Regions from separate parts of the Enterococcus mediterraneensis genome, predicted to be linked through region 2. Evidence: a T-box and tRNA genes for the amino acid it is inferred to sense, from the RefSeq annotation. Region 2 holds a T-box; the other holds one or more tRNA genes.
What was found. The T-box of region 2 lies ahead of EFB00_RS02965 (valine--tRNA ligase). A T-box ahead of a tRNA ligase gene usually reads a tRNA of that ligase, here a tRNA-Val.
Positions count from the first base shown of each region.

Region 1: it has a tRNA-Val gene. The T-box ahead of EFB00_RS02965 (valine--tRNA ligase) is inferred to sense a tRNA for this amino acid. The anticodon was not compared.

Region 1 is NZ_UWOP01000001.1:1,088,001-1,097,807, reverse strand. It holds gene dusB (tRNA dihydrouridine synthase DusB) at 1-978, shown strand, start outside; gene lysS (lysine--tRNA ligase) at 1,075-2,568, shown strand; rRNA gene EFB00_RS05335 (16S ribosomal RNA) at 3,160-4,719, shown strand; rRNA gene EFB00_RS05330 (23S ribosomal RNA) at 4,951-7,865, shown strand; rRNA gene rrf (5S ribosomal RNA) at 7,940-8,055, shown strand; tRNA gene EFB00_RS05320 (tRNA-Val) at 8,071-8,143, shown strand; tRNA gene EFB00_RS05315 (tRNA-Lys) at 8,147-8,219, shown strand; tRNA gene EFB00_RS05310 (tRNA-Leu) at 8,230-8,311, shown strand; tRNA gene EFB00_RS05305 (tRNA-Thr) at 8,321-8,393, shown strand; tRNA gene EFB00_RS05300 (tRNA-Gly) at 8,403-8,474, shown strand; tRNA gene EFB00_RS05295 (tRNA-Leu) at 8,489-8,574, shown strand; tRNA gene EFB00_RS05290 (tRNA-Arg) at 8,586-8,659, shown strand; tRNA gene EFB00_RS05285 (tRNA-Pro) at 8,670-8,743, shown strand; tRNA gene EFB00_RS05280 (tRNA-Ala) at 8,759-8,831, shown strand; tRNA gene EFB00_RS05275 (tRNA-Met) at 8,853-8,926, shown strand; tRNA gene EFB00_RS05270 (tRNA-Ile) at 8,942-9,015, shown strand; tRNA gene EFB00_RS05265 (tRNA-Ser) at 9,043-9,132, shown strand; tRNA gene EFB00_RS05260 (tRNA-Met) at 9,145-9,218, shown strand; tRNA gene EFB00_RS05255 (tRNA-Asp) at 9,233-9,308, shown strand; tRNA gene EFB00_RS05250 (tRNA-Gly) at 9,310-9,380, shown strand; tRNA gene EFB00_RS05245 (tRNA-Ile) at 9,399-9,472, shown strand; tRNA gene EFB00_RS05240 (tRNA-Ser) at 9,506-9,593, shown strand; tRNA gene EFB00_RS05235 (tRNA-Glu) at 9,602-9,673, shown strand; tRNA gene EFB00_RS05230 (tRNA-Ser) at 9,685-9,774, shown strand; tRNA gene EFB00_RS05225 (tRNA-Met) at 9,787-9,807, shown strand, end outside.
Region 2 is NZ_UWOP01000001.1:632,745-642,551, reverse strand. It holds gene EFB00_RS03000 (aspartate kinase) at 1-645, opposite strand, end outside; gene ezrA (septation ring formation regulator EzrA) at 1,275-2,996, shown strand; gene EFB00_RS02990 (GNAT family N-acetyltransferase) at 3,120-3,686, shown strand; gene EFB00_RS02985 (cysteine desulfurase family protein) at 3,841-4,983, shown strand; gene thiI (tRNA uracil 4-sulfurtransferase ThiI) at 4,996-6,201, shown strand; gene EFB00_RS02975 (redox-sensing transcriptional repressor Rex) at 6,437-7,096, shown strand; gene tpx (thiol peroxidase) at 7,166-7,657, shown strand; T-box leader at 7,689-7,899, shown strand; gene EFB00_RS02965 (valine--tRNA ligase) at 7,992-9,807, shown strand, end outside.

The DNA.
Region 1 (9,807 bases), 460 kb from region 2:
GAGATCCCCAACCGCGTCGTCGTCGCTCCGATGGCAGGCATCACCAACGCTGCTTTTCGAGTGACGGTCAAAGAATTTGGTGCCGGACTGGTAGTCTGCGAAATGATCAGCGACCAAGGGATCCATTTCCGCAACAAAAAGACTCTGGAGATGCTTTATATCGACGAACGGGAACATCCGTTAAGTCTGCAGATCTTTGGCGGCAATAAGGAATCCTTGGTAGAAGCGGCGCAATTTGTCCAAGAAAATACAGAAGCTGACATCATCGATATCAATATGGGCTGTCCGGTAAACAAGATCATCAAGGCGGAAGCCGGTGCGAAATGGTTATTGGATCCTGATAAAGTTTATGAGATGGTCCGGGCAGTGTCTTCGGCTGTCGATATTCCTGTGACAGTCAAGATGCGGATCGGGTGGGACGATCAGCATGTCTTCGCGGTCCAAAACGCACAAGCAGCAGAAACAGCCGGTGCATCAGCGATCGCCATGCATGGCCGGACACGGGTCCAAATGTATGAAGGCGTAGCGAATTGGGACGTCTTGAAAGAAGTCAAACAGCATATCTCCATCCCGTTCATGGGCAATGGGGATGTCAAAACCCCAGAAGACGCCAAACGGATGTTGGAAGAAGTCGGCGCTGACGGTGTGATGATCGGACGGGCGGCGTTAGGCAATCCTTGGATGATCCATCGTACACAGCATTATTTGGAAACTGGGGAATTGATTGCAGAGCCAACGCCTCGTGAAAAAATCGCCACCGCCAAGCTTCATTTGCAACGATTGGTTGATTTGAAAGGGGAAAAAGTCGCAACTCGCGAATTCCGTCAGCACGCTGCTTACTATCTAAAGGGAATCTCCCGCGCAGCCAAAGTCAAAGTAGCGATCAATCAGGCGGAAGAGCAACAAACCATTAACGATTTGCTGGATGTTTTTGTTGAAAAGACAGAACAACAACCCATCCAACGTATCGCGCAATAAGAATAAAAATCAAGACGAAAGTACTAAATCGTCTTGCTTTTTTTCGATATCATTGGCATTATAAGAAAGAACATAGATCAGAATGGAGGAACACTCGTGACAGAGGAACAACACACGCAAGAAGAACTAAACGATCAAATGCTGGTTCGTCGTCAGAAGATGGAACAGTTGCGAGAAGAAGGAATCGATCCTTTTGGTAAACGATTTGAACGTAGCCATAATTCTGCCGAGTTGCATGAATTATTTGACCAAAGAACCAAAGAAGAATTGGCTGAAATGAGTCTTTCAGCAAGTATCGCCGGACGCGTGATCACAAAACGCGGGAAAGGGAAAGCTGGCTTTGCTCATTTACAAGATCGTGAAGGACAGATCCAAATCTATGTCCGTAAAGATCAAGTCGGAGATGAAGCTTATGAAGTATTCAAACACGCTGACTTAGGAGATTTCTTTGGTGTAACTGGTGAAATCATGAAAACTGATACCGGTGAAGTGACTATAAAAGCAAAAGAAATCACGATTTTATCAAAAGCATTGCGTCCTTTGCCAGATAAATACCATGGTTTGACAAATATCGAGCAACGGTATCGCCAACGTTATTTGGATTTGATCAGTAATCGCGAAAGCTTTGACCGTTTTACCAAACGCAGCCAAATCATCAGTGAGATTCGTCGTTACTTAGATGGACTGGGCTATTTAGAAGTTGAAACGCCTGTGTTGCATAATCAAGCAGGGGGCGCGGCGGCTCGACCATTTATCACTCACCATAACGCGTTAGATATGGATCTGTATTTACGTATCGCACTGGAATTGCACTTGAAACGCTTGATCGTAGGCGGGATGGAGAAAGTGTATGAAATCGGTCGTGTCTTCCGTAATGAAGGGATCGATACTACCCACAACCCAGAATTTACGATGATCGAAGTGTATACTGCTTATACAGACTACCAAGATGTGATGGACCTAACAGAAGGTATCATCCGCAATGCAGCCCAAAAAGCATTGGGCAGTGCCGTTATTTCATATGACGGACAACAAGTGGATTTAGAAGCTGAATTCAAACGCGTTCACATGGTAGATGCTATCAAAGAAAAAACCGGTGTCGATTTCTGGAAAGAAATGACTATCGAAGAAGCACGTCAATTAGCTGATGAGCATCATGTGGAAATCACAGAAGCAATGGCTGTGGGCCATATCATCAATGAATTCTTCGAAACATTCGTTGAAGATACTCTGCAACAACCGACATTTGTTTACGGACATCCAGTAGAAGTATCGCCATTAGCCAAGAAAAATCCTGAAGACGGCCGTTTCACAGACCGCTTTGAATTGTTTATCGTAGGGCGTGAATTTGCCAATGCCTTTACTGAGTTGAATGACCCGATCGATCAACGGGAACGTTTCGAAGCACAGGAAAAAGAACGTGAACAAGGAAATGACGAAGCACACGGTGTCGACGAAGACTTCTTGGAAGCTTTGGAATATGGTATGCCGCCAACCGGTGGACTGGGGATCGGTATCGACCGTTTAGTCATGCTTTTAACAGACGCGCAATCAATTCGCGATGTTCTTTTGTTCCCAACAATGCGTTAAAAAGTATATTAATAATGAAAAAGAACCAAAATCATATGATTTTGGTTCTTTTTCTTTTGTGTAGAAGTCAATCAAGCGAAGCATTTTCTTCCTTGTTTTAAAATGTAAAAGCTTAAATAACGAATGATTTATTAGTGGTTATAAATAAACAATCGGAAATGAAAAAAAGTTGAAAAAAGTACAATAAATTCATTGACCTTAAGGCGTTTAGTTGGTATATTATTACATGTTCCTGAGAGAGAAACAACGCTTGAGAACAACAAATAAAAAAGTTTGAAAAAAACTTAAAAAAGTTATTGACAGCAACGCGAAAGCTTGCTAAAATAACAAAGTCGCTGTCAGACAGCTAAACATTTCGCTTCTTGAGTTTCTAACTCTTGCGAAAAAAATCAAAAAAAGAGTTGACAAACACTTGTCGCTCTGATATGATTAAAAAGTTGCTGAAACAGCATGGTAGACCTTTGAAAACTGAACAAAGCAAGCAAACGAACCAAATGTGTAGGGCGCTTCTTTCGAGAAGCAAAATACATGCAAGCAATAGCTAGCAAATCAATTCAATGAGCTTAACGATCAATTGATCGTTTCCAAACTTTTTATGAGAGTTTGATCCTGGCTCAGGACGAACGCTGGCGGCGTGCCTAATACATGCAAGTCGAACGCTTCTTTTTCCACCGAGACTTGTCTCATCGGAAAAAGAGGAGTGGCGAACGGGTGAGTAACACGTGGGTAACCTGCCCATCAGAAGGGGATAACACTTGGAAACAGGTGCTAATACCGTATAACAATGTTCTTCGCATGAAGGATATTTGAAAGGCGCTTTTGCGTCACTGATGGATGGACCCGCGGTGCATTAGCTAGTTGGTGAGGTAACGGCTCACCAAGGCCACGATGCATAGCCGACCTGAGAGGGTGATCGGCCACACTGGGACTGAGACACGGCCCAGACTCCTACGGGAGGCAGCAGTAGGGAATCTTCGGCAATGGACGAAAGTCTGACCGAGCAACGCCGCGTGAGTGAAGAAGGTTTTCGGATCGTAAAACTCTGTTGTTAGAGAAGAACAAGGATGAGAGTAAAATGTTCATCCCTTGACGGTATCTAACCAGAAAGCCACGGCTAACTACGTGCCAGCAGCCGCGGTAATACGTAGGTGGCAAGCGTTGTCCGGATTTATTGGGCGTAAAGCGAGCGCAGGCGGTTTCTTAAGTCTGATGTGAAAGCCCCCGGCTTAACCGGGGAGGGTCATTGGAAACTGGGAGACTTGAGTGCAGAAGAGGAGAGTGGAATTCCATGTGTAGCGGTGAAATGCGTAGATATATGGAGGAACACCAGTGGCGAAGGCGGCTCTCTGGTCTGTAACTGACGCTGAGGCTCGAAAGCGTGGGGAGCAAACAGGATTAGATACCCTGGTAGTCCACGCCGTAAACGATGAGTGCTAAGTGTTGGAGGGTTTCCGCCCTTCAGTGCTGCAGCAAACGCATTAAGCACTCCGCCTGGGGAGTACGACCGCAAGGTTGAAACTCAAAGGAATTGACGGGGGCCCGCACAAGCGGTGGAGCATGTGGTTTAATTCGAAGCAACGCGAAGAACCTTACCAGGTCTTGACATCCTTTGACCACTCTAGAGATAGAGCTTTCCCTTCGGGGACAAAGTGACAGGTGGTGCATGGTTGTCGTCAGCTCGTGTCGTGAGATGTTGGGTTAAGTCCCGCAACGAGCGCAACCCTTATTGTTAGTTGCCATCATTTAGTTGGGCACTCTAGCGAGACTGCCGGTGACAAACCGGAGGAAGGTGGGGATGACGTCAAATCATCATGCCCCTTATGACCTGGGCTACACACGTGCTACAATGGGAAGTACAACGAGTCGCGAAGTCGCGAGGCTAAGCTAATCTCTTAAAGCTTCTCTCAGTTCGGATTGTAGGCTGCAACTCGCCTACATGAAGCCGGAATCGCTAGTAATCGCGGATCAGCACGCCGCGGTGAATACGTTCCCGGGCCTTGTACACACCGCCCGTCACACCACGAGAGTTTGTAACACCCGAAGTCGGTGAGGTAACCTTTTTGGAGCCAGCCGCCTAAGGTGGGATAGATGATTGGGGTGAAGTCGTAACAAGGTAGCCGTATCGGAAGGTGCGGCTGGATCACCTCCTTTCTAAGGAAATTATTACGGAAACTTACACATCGTTTGCCTTTGTTCAGTTTTGAGAGGTTTACTCTCAAAAAGATTTGTTCATTGAAAACTGGATATTTGAAGAAAAGAATCAAAACAAACCGAGAACACCGCGTTGAAAAGAGTTTTTTAAGAAGTTTTTTCAAAGCTTATTCTTGAGTACGCCTCTATCGCTAGAGAAACGACTCAAAACCCAACCGCAAGGTTGTATTAGGTTAAGTGAATAAGGGCGCACGGTGGATGCCTTGGCACTAGGAGCCGATGAAGGACGGGACTAACACCGATATGCTTTGGGGAGCTGTAAGTAAGCTATGATCCAGAGATTTCCGAATGGGGGAACCCAACATCTTTGATAGGATGTTACGTTTGTGTGAATACATAGCACATTCGAGGTAGACGCAGAGAACTGAAACATCTAAGTACCTGCAGGAAGAGAAAGAAAATTCGATTCCCTGAGTAGCGGCGAGCGAAACGGGAAAAGCCCAAACCAAGATGCTTGCATCTTGGGGTTGTAGGACTCCGATCTGGTAGTTTTTTCAGATAGTCGAAGGACTTGGAAAAGTCCGTCAAAGAGGGTAAAAACCCCGTAGACGAAATTTGGAAAGCACCTAGGAGGATCCTGAGTACGGCGGAACACGAGGAATTCCGTCGGAATCCGGGAGGACCATCTCCCAAGGCTAAATACTCCCTAGTGACCGATAGTGAACCAGTACCGTGAGGGAAAGGTGAAAAGCACCCCGGAAGGGGAGTGAAATAGATCCTGAAACCGTGTGCCTACAACAAGTTAGAGCCCGTTAATGGGTGATAGCGTGCCTTTTGTAGAATGAACCGGCGAGTTACGATTGCATGCGAGGTTAAGTGGAAGAAACGGAGCCGCAGCGAAAGCGAGTCTGAATAGGGCGAATGAGTATGTAGTCGTAGACCCGAAACCATGTGATCTACCCATGTCCAGGTTGAAGGTGCGGTAAAACGCACTGGAGGACCGAACCCACGTACGTTGAAAAGTGCGGGGATGAGGTGTGGGTAGCGGAGAAATTCCAAACGAACTTGGAGATAGCTGGTTCTCTCCGAAATAGCTTTAGGGCTAGCCTCGGAATTAAGAATGATGGAGGTAGAGCACTGTTTGGACTAGGGGCCCATCTCGGGTTACCGAATTCAGATAAACTCCGAATGCCATTCATTCATATCCGGGAGTCAGACTGTGAGTGATAAGATCCATAGTCGAAAGGGAAACAGCCCAGACCACCAGCTAAGGTCCCCAAATATATGTTAAGTGGAAAAGGATGTGGGGTTGCACAGACAACTAGGATGTTGGCTTAGAAGCAGCCACCATTTAAAGAGTGCGTAATAGCTCACTAGTCGAGTGACCCTGCGCCGAAAATGTACCGGGGCTAAACATATTACCGAAGCTGTGGATCGTACCTTTGGTACGATGGTAGGAGAGCGTTCTAAGGGCGTTGAAGGCAGATCGTGAGGACTGCTGGAGCGCTTAGAAGTGAGAATGCCGGTATGAGTAGCGAAAGACAGGTGAGAATCCTGTCCACCGAATGACTAAGGTTTCCTGGGGAAGGCTCGTCCGCCCAGGGTTAGTCGGGACCTAAGCCGAGGCCGACAGGCGTAGGCGATGGACAACAGGTTGATATTCCTGTACCCGTTCAATTTGTTTGAGCAATGGAGGGACGCAGGAGGCTAAGAAGTGCAGACTGATGGATATGTCTGTTCAAGCAGTAAGTCTGAAAGTGAGTCAAATGCTTGCTTTTGTTAAGGACAAGCTGTGATGAGGAGGGAAATTTAAGTACCGAAGCTTCTGATGTCACACTGCCGAGAAAAGCTTCTAGTGAGAATTGAACGGCCCGTACCGCAAACCGACACAGGTAGTCGAGGAGAGAATCCTAAGGTGAGCGAGAGAACTCTCGTTAAGGAACTCGGCAAAATGACCCCGTAACTTCGGGAGAAGGGGTGCTGCTCTAACGAGCAGCCGCAGTGAATAGGCCCAAGCGACTGTTTATCAAAAACACAGGTCTCTGCAAAATCGAAAGATGACGTATAGGGGCTGACGCCTGCCCGGTGCTGGAAGGTTAAGAGGAGTGCTTAGCGCAAGCGAAGGTACGAATTGAAGCCCCAGTAAACGGCGGCCGTAACTATAACGGTCCTAAGGTAGCGAAATTCCTTGTCGGGTAAGTTCCGACCCGCACGAAAGGCGTAACGATTTGGGCACTGTCTCAACGAGAGACTCGGTGAAATTTTAGTACCTGTGAAGATGCAGGTTACCCGCGACAGGACGGAAAGACCCCATGGAGCTTTACTGTAGTTTGATATTGAGTGTCTGTACCGCATGTACAGGATAGGTAGGAGCCGTAGAAGTCGGGACGCTAGTTTCGACGGAGGCGCTGGTGGGATACTACCCTTGCGTTATGGCCACTCTAACCCGCACCACTAATCGTGGTGGGAGACAGTGTCAGATGGGCAGTTTGACTGGGGCGGTCGCCTCCTAAAAGGTAACGGAGGCGCCCAAAGGTTCCCTCAGAATGGTTGGAAATCATTCGAAGAGTGTAAAGGCAGAAGGGAGCTTGACTGCGAGAGCAACAACTCGAGCAGGGACGAAAGTCGGGCTTAGTGATCCGGTGGTTCCGCATGGAAGGGCCATCGCTCAACGGATAAAAGCTACCCTGGGGATAACAGGCTTATCTCCCCCAAGAGTCCACATCGACGGGGAGGTTTGGCACCTCGATGTCGGCTCGTCGCATCCTGGGGCTGTAGTCGGTCCCAAGGGTTGGGCTGTTCGCCCATTAAAGCGGCACGCGAGCTGGGTTCAGAACGTCGTGAGACAGTTCGGTCCCTATCCGTCGCGGGCGTTGGAAATTTGAGAGGAGCTGTCCTTAGTACGAGAGGACCGGGATGGACTTACCGCTGGTGTACCAGTTGTCTCGCCAGAGGCATCGCTGGGTAGCTATGTAGGGAAGGGATAAACGCTGAAAGCATCTAAGTGTGAAGCCCACCTCAAGATGAGATTTCCCATTTCTTTAAGAAAGTAAGATCCCTGAGAGATGATCAGGTAGATAGGTCAGAAGTGGAAGACCAGTGATGGTTGGAGCGGACTGATACTAATCGATCGAGGACTTAACCAAAATGAAACTCGGAAGAGTTTTGAGACTTTCTTCAAATCCAGTTTTGAGTGAGCAAGACTTACTCAATTAAATAGTGTGGTGGCGATAGCGAGAAGGATACACCTGTAACCATGCCGAACACAGAAGTTAAGCTTCTTAGCGCCGATTGTAGTGAGGGGTTGCCCCTTGTGAGAGTAGGACGTCGCCACGCTGTTTTATAGATCATGGAGGTTTAGCTCAGCTGGCAGAGCATCTGCCTTACAAGCAGAGGGTCAGCGGTTCGATCCCGTTAACCTCCATATGAGCCGTTAGCTCAGTTGGTAGAGCATCTGACTTTTAATCAGAGGGTCACAGGTTCGAGCCCTGTACGGCTCATTTCGTATATGCGGGTGTGGCGGAATTGGCAGACGCACTAGATTTAGGATCTAGCGCCTTACGGCGTGGGGGTTCAAGTCCCTTCACCCGCATTAAAAAAAGCCGGCTTAGCTCAGGTGGGAGAGCATCTGATTTGTAATCAGAGGGTCGAGGGGTCAAGTCCTTTAGCCGGCATCTGAAGATGCGGAAATAGCTCAGTGGTAGAGCACCACCTTGCCAAGGTGGGGGTCGCGGGTTCGAACCCCGTTTTCCGCTTTTTGCCACAACGCGCCGGGGTGGCGGAACTGGCAGACGCACAGGACTTAAAATCCTGCGGTGAGTGATCACCGTACCGGTTCGATTCCGGTCCTCGGCATTTCACAACATGCGCCCATAGCTCAACTGGATAGAGTGTTTGACTACGGATCAAAAGGTTAGGGGTTCGACTCCTCTTGGGCGCGTTAGTAACAACGGGAAGTAGCTCAGCTTGGTAGAGCACTTGGTTTGGGACCAAGGGGTCGCAGGTTCGAATCCTGTCTTCCCGATAAAAAAGCAACAATGGGGCCTTAGCTCAGCTGGGAGAGCGCCTGCTTTGCACGCAGGAGGTCAGCGGTTCGATCCCGCTAGGCTCCATATCATTTTAATAATGATTTTCGCGGTGTAGCTCAGCTGGCTAGAGCGTCCGGTTCATACCCGGGAGGTCGGGGGTTCGATCCCCTCCGCCGCGATTTTTTTAAGAGCCTGGACCTTTAGCTCAGTTGGTTAGAGCAGACGGCTCATAACCGTCCGGTCGTAGGTTCGAGTCCTACAAGGTCCATAGTTGGCATTGTAGTCTTGTTTTTTTGGAGGATTACCCAAGTCCGGCTGAAGGGAACGGTCTTGAAAACCGTCAGGCGGGTAAAACCGTGCAAGGGTTCGAATCCCTTATCCTCCTTTTTAATATTATCGCGGGATGGAGCAGTCTGGTAGCTCGTCGGGCTCATAACCCGAAGGTCGTAGGTTCAAATCCTGCTCCCGCAATTAAAAACTAAATTGGTTCCGTGGTGTAGGGGTTAACATGCCTGCCTGTCACGCAGGAGATCGCGGGTTCGATTCCCGTCGGAACCGCCATGCGGGTGTAGTTTAGTGGTAAAACCACAGCCTTCCAAGCTGTTGTCGCGAGTTCGATTCTCGTCACCCGCTTTAGTTTTTTATTATTATGGGCCTATAGCTCAGCTGGTTAGAGCGCACGCCTGATAAGCGTGAGGTCGATGGTTCGAGTCCATTTAGGCCCATTAAAAAATCAAAACAACACATTTTTGGTTTTTGGGGAAGTACTCAAGTGGCTGAAGAGGCGCCCCTGCTAAGGGTGTAGGTCGGGAAACCGGCGCGAGGGTTCAAATCCCTCCTTCTCCGTTTAGCACGGTCCGTTGGTCAAGTGGTTAAGACACCGCCCTTTCACGGCGGTAACACGGGTTCGAATCCCGTACGGATCATTTTTTATTTTGGAGGATTACCCAAGTCCGGCTGAAGGGAACGGTCTTGAAAACCGTCAGGCGGGTAAAACCGTGCAAGGGTTCGAATCCCTTATCCTCCTTTTTAATATTATCGCGGGATGGAGCAGTCTGGT
Region 2 (9,807 bases):
ATAGAGATCGGCTTTTACACCGGCAGCGACGATCGACCCTGTGATATCTGAGCCGCCTCGAGAAAAAGTACAGATTTTGCCGGCTTCGGTATAACCAAAGAATCCCGGAATCACCAGCACTTCTTGGCTTTGAGACCAGCGGCTGATCAAGTCGTAAGCATTGCGCAAAATCCTCGCATTGCCTGGTTCGTCAGAAACTAAGAGACCCAATTCTTTAGGATTGATGTAGCGGGCTGCGATGCCTTGAGTTTGCAAGATACCAGCGATCAGTTTCGCGTTATTGTCTTCACCGCTTGCCAAGATCGTATCATACAAATGGGGATTATCGACGACAGGCAATTCTTTAAATGAGTTCAAATTATATTGGATCGCGGTCAAGGTATCGTCGTTTACAGAGAATGCCTCGCCGATTTCTTGATAACGGGTAAAAATCTGTTGGATAATAGGATCAAGATCCCCAGCAGCTATTTTTGTTTGATAGAGTTGGATCAAAAGGTCAGTGACTTTTGTGTCTTTGGAATCACGCTTACCGGGAGCGGAAACCACGATAAATCTCCGCTGAGGATCTGCTTTGATGATCTCAACTACTTTTTTTACTTGTTGGCTGGATGCTAATGAACTCCCACCAAATTTTGCTACTTTCATGTCATCGCCTCGATTTTTTTATTTCATAATAGATTACAAAAAAATGAGAACAAAAGCAAGTGAAAATGGGAAATCAGAAAGGAATCTCGTATTTTTTCTGAGTTAAACGAGCAAAAAGGGTTTATTTTTTATACTTTTTCAACAAGAAAACCGCCGCGATCACTAAGAGCGCGCCTATTATAATAGAGCCACAAACCGGAAGAAACCATTCAGACTTCAGTCTCTCCTTTGGAAGTATCCATAACAGACATGTTCATTCTTCTTTCGTTTTTAGTTTCTTTTAAACTTTTTAGCAAAAGAAGCAGTCAAATCTCATAAAATTAGTAAAAGGAATAATACAGCGCTTTTTTGTCTGCTGGCTAGGGCAGTGTTATGTTCTGCCAGACGTTTTACAAAAATTTTTAGCAGTTGGTTAACGAAAATTTGTGTTTTGAAACAAATTAGGGAGAGAAAAAATCAAAAGTTTTTTTCGTTACTTAGTGATTGCCGCATAGGTTTATGATATAATCTAGCGTAGATGCCTTTTGTGTAAATAGGCGAAGAACAGCAGAAATCCAATAGATAAAGCGGGCTGAAAATGTCATTTTTCGGCTTCAAACATTGTATATTCGAAAGTGGAGGAACCTTAAATGGGAAGTAATGTTATCATCGGAATCGTAATTGCCATCATAATCGTAGCGGCAGTGCTCTACTCGATTAGTTTTTTCATGCGCAAGAAAAATGAAGAGCGTCTCAAAGCATTGGAAAAACGAAAGGAAGAATTGTTTGACCTGCCAGTTATCGAAGAAGTCGATGATGTAAAGAAGATGCACTTAGTCGGGCAAAGTCAAAATACTTTCCGAGAATGGAACCAAAAATGGACGGATATCTCCACCAGTGATTTCGCTGAACTGGAAAGCCAGATCTTCGAAGTTGAAAGCTTGAATGAAACATTCCGCTTCTTAAATGCTAAAAATGCCATCGCTGAAGCTGAGAGCACGATGGATCAAATGGAGAAAAAAGTCGAAGAGATCCGTGATGGGCTTAAAGAACTGCGGGAAAGTGAAGAACGTAATTCCCTGAAAGTCCAAAAAGCCTTGGATATGTACGAAGACTTGAAAAAAGAATTGCGGGAAAACGGGGATGCGTACGGACCTGCCTATTCTGAATTACAAAAACAAGTCAAAAACATCGAGATCGAATTTACCCAATTCGTAACACTGAATACATCCGGTGATCCAGTCGAAGCCAGTGAAGTTTTAGAAACTGCTGAAAAGCATACCTATGATTTGAATGCAGTGATGAAACGGATCCCATCAGCTTACGAAGAATTGAACAAAACTTTCCCAGATCAATTGAAAGAGATCCAAGACGGTTACAAACGTTTATTGGCAGATCATTATGTCTTTCCTGAAGAAAACTTCCAAGATGAGATCAATCGCGTGAAAAAACGTGTGGAAAACTCAATGAGCGATCTTGAGAAAACTGAAGTCGATGCGGTGGAAGTTGCCAACCGTGATACAGCAAGTGCGATCGATTCTCTGTATACAGTCATGGAACGAGAAATCAATGCCAAACAATATGTGGTGAAAAATCGCCAAGTCATTGCTGATTATATCCAGCACGCAACAAAAAATAACCGTCAATTGATGATCGAGTTGGATCATACCGCACAAAGCTACACATTGAATCAAAATGAATTAGGCCGTGTTCGCGGATTCCAAACAGAGATCAACGAGTTGGCACGACGAAACGATGAGATCGAACCACAAATGGATCATCATGAGATTCCATTCTCAGACGTACAAAGCTTCTACAAAGATTCCTATAAAATCTTGGACGATATCGAAAGCCAACAAGTAGAGATCGATGATTCGCTTCGTGATCTGCGCAAAGGCGAAAAGAAAGCCCAAGAAAAAGTAGAACAATACGAATTCAAACTGCGCAACTTGAAACGCTTCGTTGAGAAACAACGCTTACCGGGACTGCCTGGCGATTACTTGGAATTTTTCTTTGTCGCTACTGACCGTGTGGAAGAACTCAGCAAAGCATTGAATAAGATCCGGATCAACATGGAAGAAGTCAACAAACTGGTGGATATCTGTAATGATGATATCGAATTATTGGATGAAAAAACCCATGATCTAGTAGATGCGGCTGCTTTGACTGAACAAATGATGCAATACGCAAATCGTTACCGTCATTCACATCCTGAAATCAAAGCATCCATCGATAAAAGCCTGCAATTGTTTACCCGCGATTATCGTTATCAAGAAGCGTTGGATGAGATCGGCGCATCATTGGAACGAGTAGAGCCGGGGGCATTCAAACGGATCGAAAATTTCTATTTCAATAATCGTGATCTAGTCTAGCAAACAGCGTATAGCTGTATTCAAAAAGAGGAAACGTTTCGGCGTTTCCTCTTTTTATTTATGGTAAAATGACAGAAACACCATTAGTCATTGGAGTATTTAATAAGGAAAAGAGGGAAAACGATGTTAGATAAATCATTGCCTTATGCTGAGATCTGGATGACCCGTCCTTTGCAGGAAACGGTACCGGAAACATCATTAGCAGAAGGATTCCATTTTGAAACGTATCTGCCGCAAGCAGAAGAAGACTGGGCCGAGATCGAGACTTCCGTAGGAGAATTTAAAAACAAAGAAGAAGCATTGACCTATTTTCAAAAAGCATTTTCTCCTTATCCCGAGGAATTGACGGAACGAATGTTTTTCGTTGTCACAGATGAAGGGGAGCGGATCGCCACTTGCAGTGCATGGCAGAAACAAATTCTAGGAGAAAACTATCCTGTCTTTCATTGGCTTGCTGTTAAACCGGGATATCAAGGAAAAGGTATCGCTAAAGCATTGATCGCTAAGGTCCTACAGAAATTTCCTGATTTGAATAAAAACAGTCCGATCTATTTGCACACGCAAACTTGGAGCTATCCAGCCATAAAACTATATCGACGTTTTGGTTTTGATTTTATCTCAGAAAATATGGACGGCTCTCCCAATCCCGACTATGAAAAAGCAGTAAAAATCATTGAAGAATACAGCTGAAATGGCAACAGTACAGCTATAAAGAATCGCGTTCTGATGTATATCGATCTCGGGCGCGCTTTTTTTATGGCAAAGTTCTGAGAAACAAGCTCCTTGAAAGGAATGGATACAGCGTTTATAATAGGAAAGAATTTTTAGAAGAGAGGAATCCTGCATGATTTATTTTGATAACAGCGCAACAACGGCAATTTTTCCGCAAGCGTTGGACACTTATGTAAAAACCAGTCAACGGATCATCGGCAATCCGTCCAGTCTGCATGATTTGGGCAATCAAGCCGATCGCCTGCTGCAACAAGCGCGTAAACAAATCGCAGAACTTTTATCCGTCGAAAAAGATGAGATTTGGTTTACTTCTGGAGGAACAGAAGGCGACAACTGGGTCTTAAAAGGTACTGCTCTCCAGAAAAAAGATTTTGGACGACACATCATTATTTCCAGTATCGAACACCCGGCAGTTTCTGAAACTGCTGAACAATTGAAATCACTAGGGTTTGAAGTCAGTGTGGCACCAGTGACTAAAGAAGGTTTTGTCGATACTTCTGCGTTGGCAGAGCTGATCCGCAAAGATACGATCTTGGTCTCAGTCATGGCAGTAAACAATGAAGTGGGCTCGATTCAGCCGATTAAAGAAATCAGCAGGATCTTAGAAAATCATCCCAAGATCCATTTTCATGTAGATGCTGTGCAGGCGATCACTAAAGTTCCGCAAGAACAGTGGTTAACGGATCGTGTGGATTTCGCGACTTTTTCCGCCCATAAATTCCATGGTCCTCGCGGTGTCGGGTTTATTTATTGGCGCAAAGGCCGGAAATTAGCACCGTTATTGACGGGCGGCGGACAAGAACAAGAACATCGCAGCGGAACAGAGAATGTGCCGGCGATCGTCGCGATGGCTAAGGCGCTGCGTCTGGCGGTTGAGAAAAAACAAGCGCGCCCTGACCATGTTCAAACCCTCAAAAATTATCTAGCCTCTGCTTTAGCAGAATATGACAAGGTAACGATCTTCTCTCAAGAAGAAAACTTTGCTCCCCATATTTTGTGTTTTGGTCTAAAAGGAATCCGGGGAGAAGTAATGGTCCACGCCTTTGAAGAAAAACAGATCTACATATCCACTACCAGCGCCTGCTCCAGCCGCAAAAAAATGGCCAGCAGTACGCTGCATGCGATGAATGTACCGGCACAGTTGGCGACTTCTGCTGTACGGGTCAGTTTGGATGAAAGCAACACGATGGCTGAAGTAGAACAGTTCTTGATCGTCTTTCATCAGTTGTATCAAAAATTTTCAAAAATCAATTAAGGAGCTTACATTGTGAAATATACAGAAATAATGGTGCGTTACGGGGAATTGTCTACAAAAGGCAAAAACCGCAAAAGCTTCATCATACAGCTGGCGGAAAATGTCCGCAGAACATTGGCGGAGTTTCCTGAGGTGAAGATCCATGCAGACCGTGATCGGATGCATCTTTTGCTGAATGGTGCAGACAGTGAACAAATCATCCCTAAACTGCAAAAAGTTTTCGGGATCCAAAATTTTTCTCCAAGTATCCAAGTGGAAAAAAATGTGGAAGTCTTGAAAGCAGCCGTTCAATCAGTGATGAAAGAAATCTATACGGGAAAAGAAACCTTCAAAATCACTGCAAAACGCAGCGATCATGATTTTGAATTGGACAGCAATGAGCTGAATCAAACACTAGGAAACAGTGTCTTCGATCTTTTTCCTGATATTCAAGTCCAAATGAAAAAGCCAGATATCAATCTGCGGGTGGAGATCCGTCGTGACGGCGCTTATCTTTCTTATGAGACCATCAAAGGTGCCGGCGGACTGCCGGTGGGAACCAGCGGACGCGGCATGCTGATGCTTTCTGGCGGGATCGATTCGCCAGTGGCCGGATACCTTGCTATGAAGCGGGGGGTAGAAATCGAAGCCGTTCATTTCGCCAGCCCGCCTTATACTAGCGAGCAAGCCTTGAAAAAAGCCAAAGATCTGACGAGAAAATTGATGCCTTATGTAGGAAGCATCCAATTTATCGAAGTACCTTTTACTGAAGTCCAAGAAGAAATCAAACGCCATGTACCGCAAGGCTATTGGATGACATTGACACGGCGGATGATGCTGCGTTTGACAGACGCGATAAGAGAAATGCGCCATGGTCTAGTGATCATCAATGGTGAGTCGCTGGGACAGGTAGCTTCTCAAACATTACAAAGCATGGTGGCGATCAACGAAGTAACGACAACGCCGATCATCCGGCCGGTAGTGACGATGGATAAACTGGAGATCATTGAAATCGCCCAACAGATCGATACCTTTGAATTGGCAATCCAGCCTTTTGAAGACTGCTGTACGATTTTTGCGCCGCCACAGCCTAAAACACGTCCGCGGTTGGATAAAGTCCAACAATATGAAGAACGCTTGGATATCGAAGGGATGATGCAGCGGGCTTTAGAGAATCTGAAGATCGAAGAGATCCGGACAGAAAATAAAGCTGTATCGGAGTTTGATGATCTGCTATAACAAAAATTTCTGATAGTCAGGCTAGGACTATTCAATATCCATCAAAACAGTCGAAAGACCATGAAACATTCTCGATGCGTATGTGCAGTTAGAATTGTTTCTGTCTTTCGGCTGTTTTTTCACAGTTGTTTTTCCGTGCATTTTAATTATTCCAGGTATTTTGCTGAAACGCTTGCAGGAGACAAGTCCCCGTGCTAAACTTTAAATGTGAAATATTTAACAAAGGAGAACCAATATGGTGAAAAAAACAAAGTTAGAAGCGATCCCCAAAGCTACCGCCAAGCGATTGCCTCTATACCTTAGATATTTGAAAATGCTGCAAAACGCGGAGATCACCAGAATCAAGTCGAAAGGCTTCAGCGAGATCACACAAGTCCCTTCAGCGACGATCCGCAGAGATTTTTCTCATATCGGTGAATTAGGCCGCAGCGGCTATGGATATGACGTCGCGTACTTGATCGAAGTATTCAACCATATCTTAGATGCACAAGATGAAAAAAGGATCGCGCTGATCGGATTTGGAAATTTAGGCAAAGCATTAGCGAAGAATAATTTCCGCCGTAATGATAATTTGAATATCATCAGCGTCTTCGATAACGATCCGTCTATTATCGGCAAAGAGGTGGAAGGGCATTATGTCTATGATATCCAAGAGCTGTCAGATGTCGTGAAAGAAAATAAGATCACGGTTGCGATCTCTACTGTTCCCAGCCAATATTCGCAAAAAGCGGTGGATAAGATTGTGGCATCCGGTGTGACAGCTATCTTGAATTTTGCTCCGGATCGTGTTGAAGTGCCGGCCAATGTTCATGTCCAATATATCGACCTGACCACCGAACTCCAAACATTGATTTTTTTCGATCAAAACTATCGGCAAGCTAAAATCAGCATATAGGCAAGTTCTTTGTCCTTTGGAATGTTGTTGACTATACTAATAGAATATCCAAAGGAGGGAATTACTGAATTGAAAGTAACAAGAAAAGGTAATATTTATGATGTCCCTGGCGAACAATTGAAAGTCGGCGAAAAAGCACCTGATTTTGTGTTGAAAGATTTGCAAGACCAACAACATTCCTTGCAAGAGTTTTTAGGAAAACCAACGATTTTGAGTATCGTGCCTGATATCGATACGCGAGTATGTGCGCTGCAGACAAAACGGTTCAACCAAGAAGCCAGCCAAGTCAGCGGTCTTAATTTTGCGACGATCTCAAATAATACAAAAGAAGAACAGGCAAATTGGTGCGGTCAAGAAGGCATTGATATGCTGATGCTTCATGATCCTGAGAATTCTTTTGGAAAGATCTATAATATTTGGGTCCCTGATTTTGGTCATTTTGCTCGAACGATCTTTGTTTTAGATGCAGAAGGGATCATCCGCTACACTGAAATCGTACCAGATATTTCACAAGAACCTGACTATGAACAAGCGCTTGCGGCTGCTCGATCGTTAATCTGATTGACTTTCAAAAAACTTCATTGTAGAATAAGCCATGACGAAGATCAAGAGGAGTAGCTCTGCTGAACGTTTTAGAGAGAAAGTCAATTGCTGAAAGACTTTTACGAAAAGAGAGTGAAGGTAGCTTGGGAGTCTTTGATCTGAAGAGAATGTAGGATCGAACGCTTAGTGACCGTTAACTCACTCCAAGAGGTAGCAATCTGCTACAATTTAGGTGGTACCGCGTAATTTACGTCCTAAAAATGCATTCGCATTTTAGGGCGTTTTTATTTTATAAAAAATTTTTCGCCTAGATCATTGGTAAGCGGAAAAATATTATTCAGGAGGAATCGAAATGTCGGAGAATAATTTGTCAACCAAGTATAATCCCCAAGAAGTCGAAGCCGGCCGCTATCAGCATTGGCTGGAAGAAGACTTGTTCAAACCTAATGGCGATAAGAAAGCCAAACCATACTCAATCGTGATCCCGCCCCCAAATGTCACTGGGAAACTGCATTTAGGTCATGCATGGGATACGACATTACAAGACATGCTGATCCGTCAAAAACGGATGCAAGGCTATGATACATTATGGCTGCCAGGAATGGACCATGCCGGGATCGCGACTCAAGCAAAAGTCGAAGAAAAATTGCGGGAACAAGGAATTTCTCGTTATGACCTTGGTCGGGAAAAATTTGTCGATCAAGTGTGGGAATGGAAAGAAGAATACGCCGGCCATATCCGTGAACAATGGGCAAAATTAGGTCTTTCATTAGACTATTCTCGAGAACGTTTCACGCTGGATGACGGCTTGTCAAAAGCGGTCCGCAAAGTCTTTGTGACATTGTTTGAAAAAGGTTTGATCTACCGCGGCGAATACATCATCAACTGGGATCCGCAAGCCCGCACTGCGTTATCTGATATCGAAGTGATCCACAAAGATATCGAAGGTGCTTTTTACCACATGACCTATCAATTGGCAGACGGCTCCGGCGAAGTAGAGATCGCGACGACTCGTCCGGAAACCATGTTAGGAGATACCGCGGTCGCTGTGCATCCGGAAGATGATCGTTATAAACATCTGATCGGTAAAATGGTTATTTTGCCATTGGTCAATAAAGAGATTCCAGTCATCGCCGATGAATATGTTGATCGGGAATTTGGTACCGGTGTTGTGAAAATCACACCGGCTCATGACCCAAATGACTTTGAAGTAGGCAATCGTCATGACTTGCCGCGGGTCAATGTGATGAATGATGATGGTACGATGAATGATCTGGCTGGAAAATATGCGGGAATGGATCGTTTTGCCGCTCGCAAAGCGATTGTTAGCGACTTAAAAGAGTTGGGACGTTTGGTCAAGATCGAAACGATGGTCCACAGTGTTGGGCACTCGGAACGGACTGGTGTCGTAGTAGAACCGCGGTTATCTACGCAATGGTTTGTCAAAATGGCTCCATTGGCCAAACAATCTATCGACAATCAAGGTACTGACAATGCCGTAGAATTCTTCCCGCCACGCTTTGATCAAACCTTCTTGCGTTGGATGGAAAATGTCCACGATTGGGTAATTTCCCGTCAATTATGGTGGGGACATCAGATCCCAGCTTGGTATCACAAAGAAACCGGCGAAATGTATGTAGGTATGGAAGCACCGGAAGACAGCGAAAACTGGCAGCAAGATCCTGATGTGCTGGATACTTGGTTCAGTTCTGCTTTATGGCCATTTTCAACAATGGGCTGGCCGGATACCGACAGCGAAGATTTCAAACGCTATTTCCCAACCAGCACATTGGTGACCGGCTATGATATTATTTTCTTCTGGGTCAGCCGTATGATCTTCCAAAGTTTGGAATTTACCGGCGAACGGCCATTTGAAAATGTCTTGATCCATGGCCTGATCCGTGATGAACAAGGACGCAAAATGAGTAAATCCCTTGGTAACGGGATCGATCCGATGGAAGTCATCGAAAAATACGGTGCCGACGCATTGCGCTGGTTCTTGTCAAACGGTTCTGCTCCAGGACAAGACGTTCGTTTCAGCTATGAAAAAATGGATGCTGCTTGGAATTTCATCAATAAGATCTGGAACGCTTCCCGCTTTGTATTGATGAATGTGGAAGGTATGACCTATGACGATATCGATCTTTCCGGTGACAAAACAGTGGCAG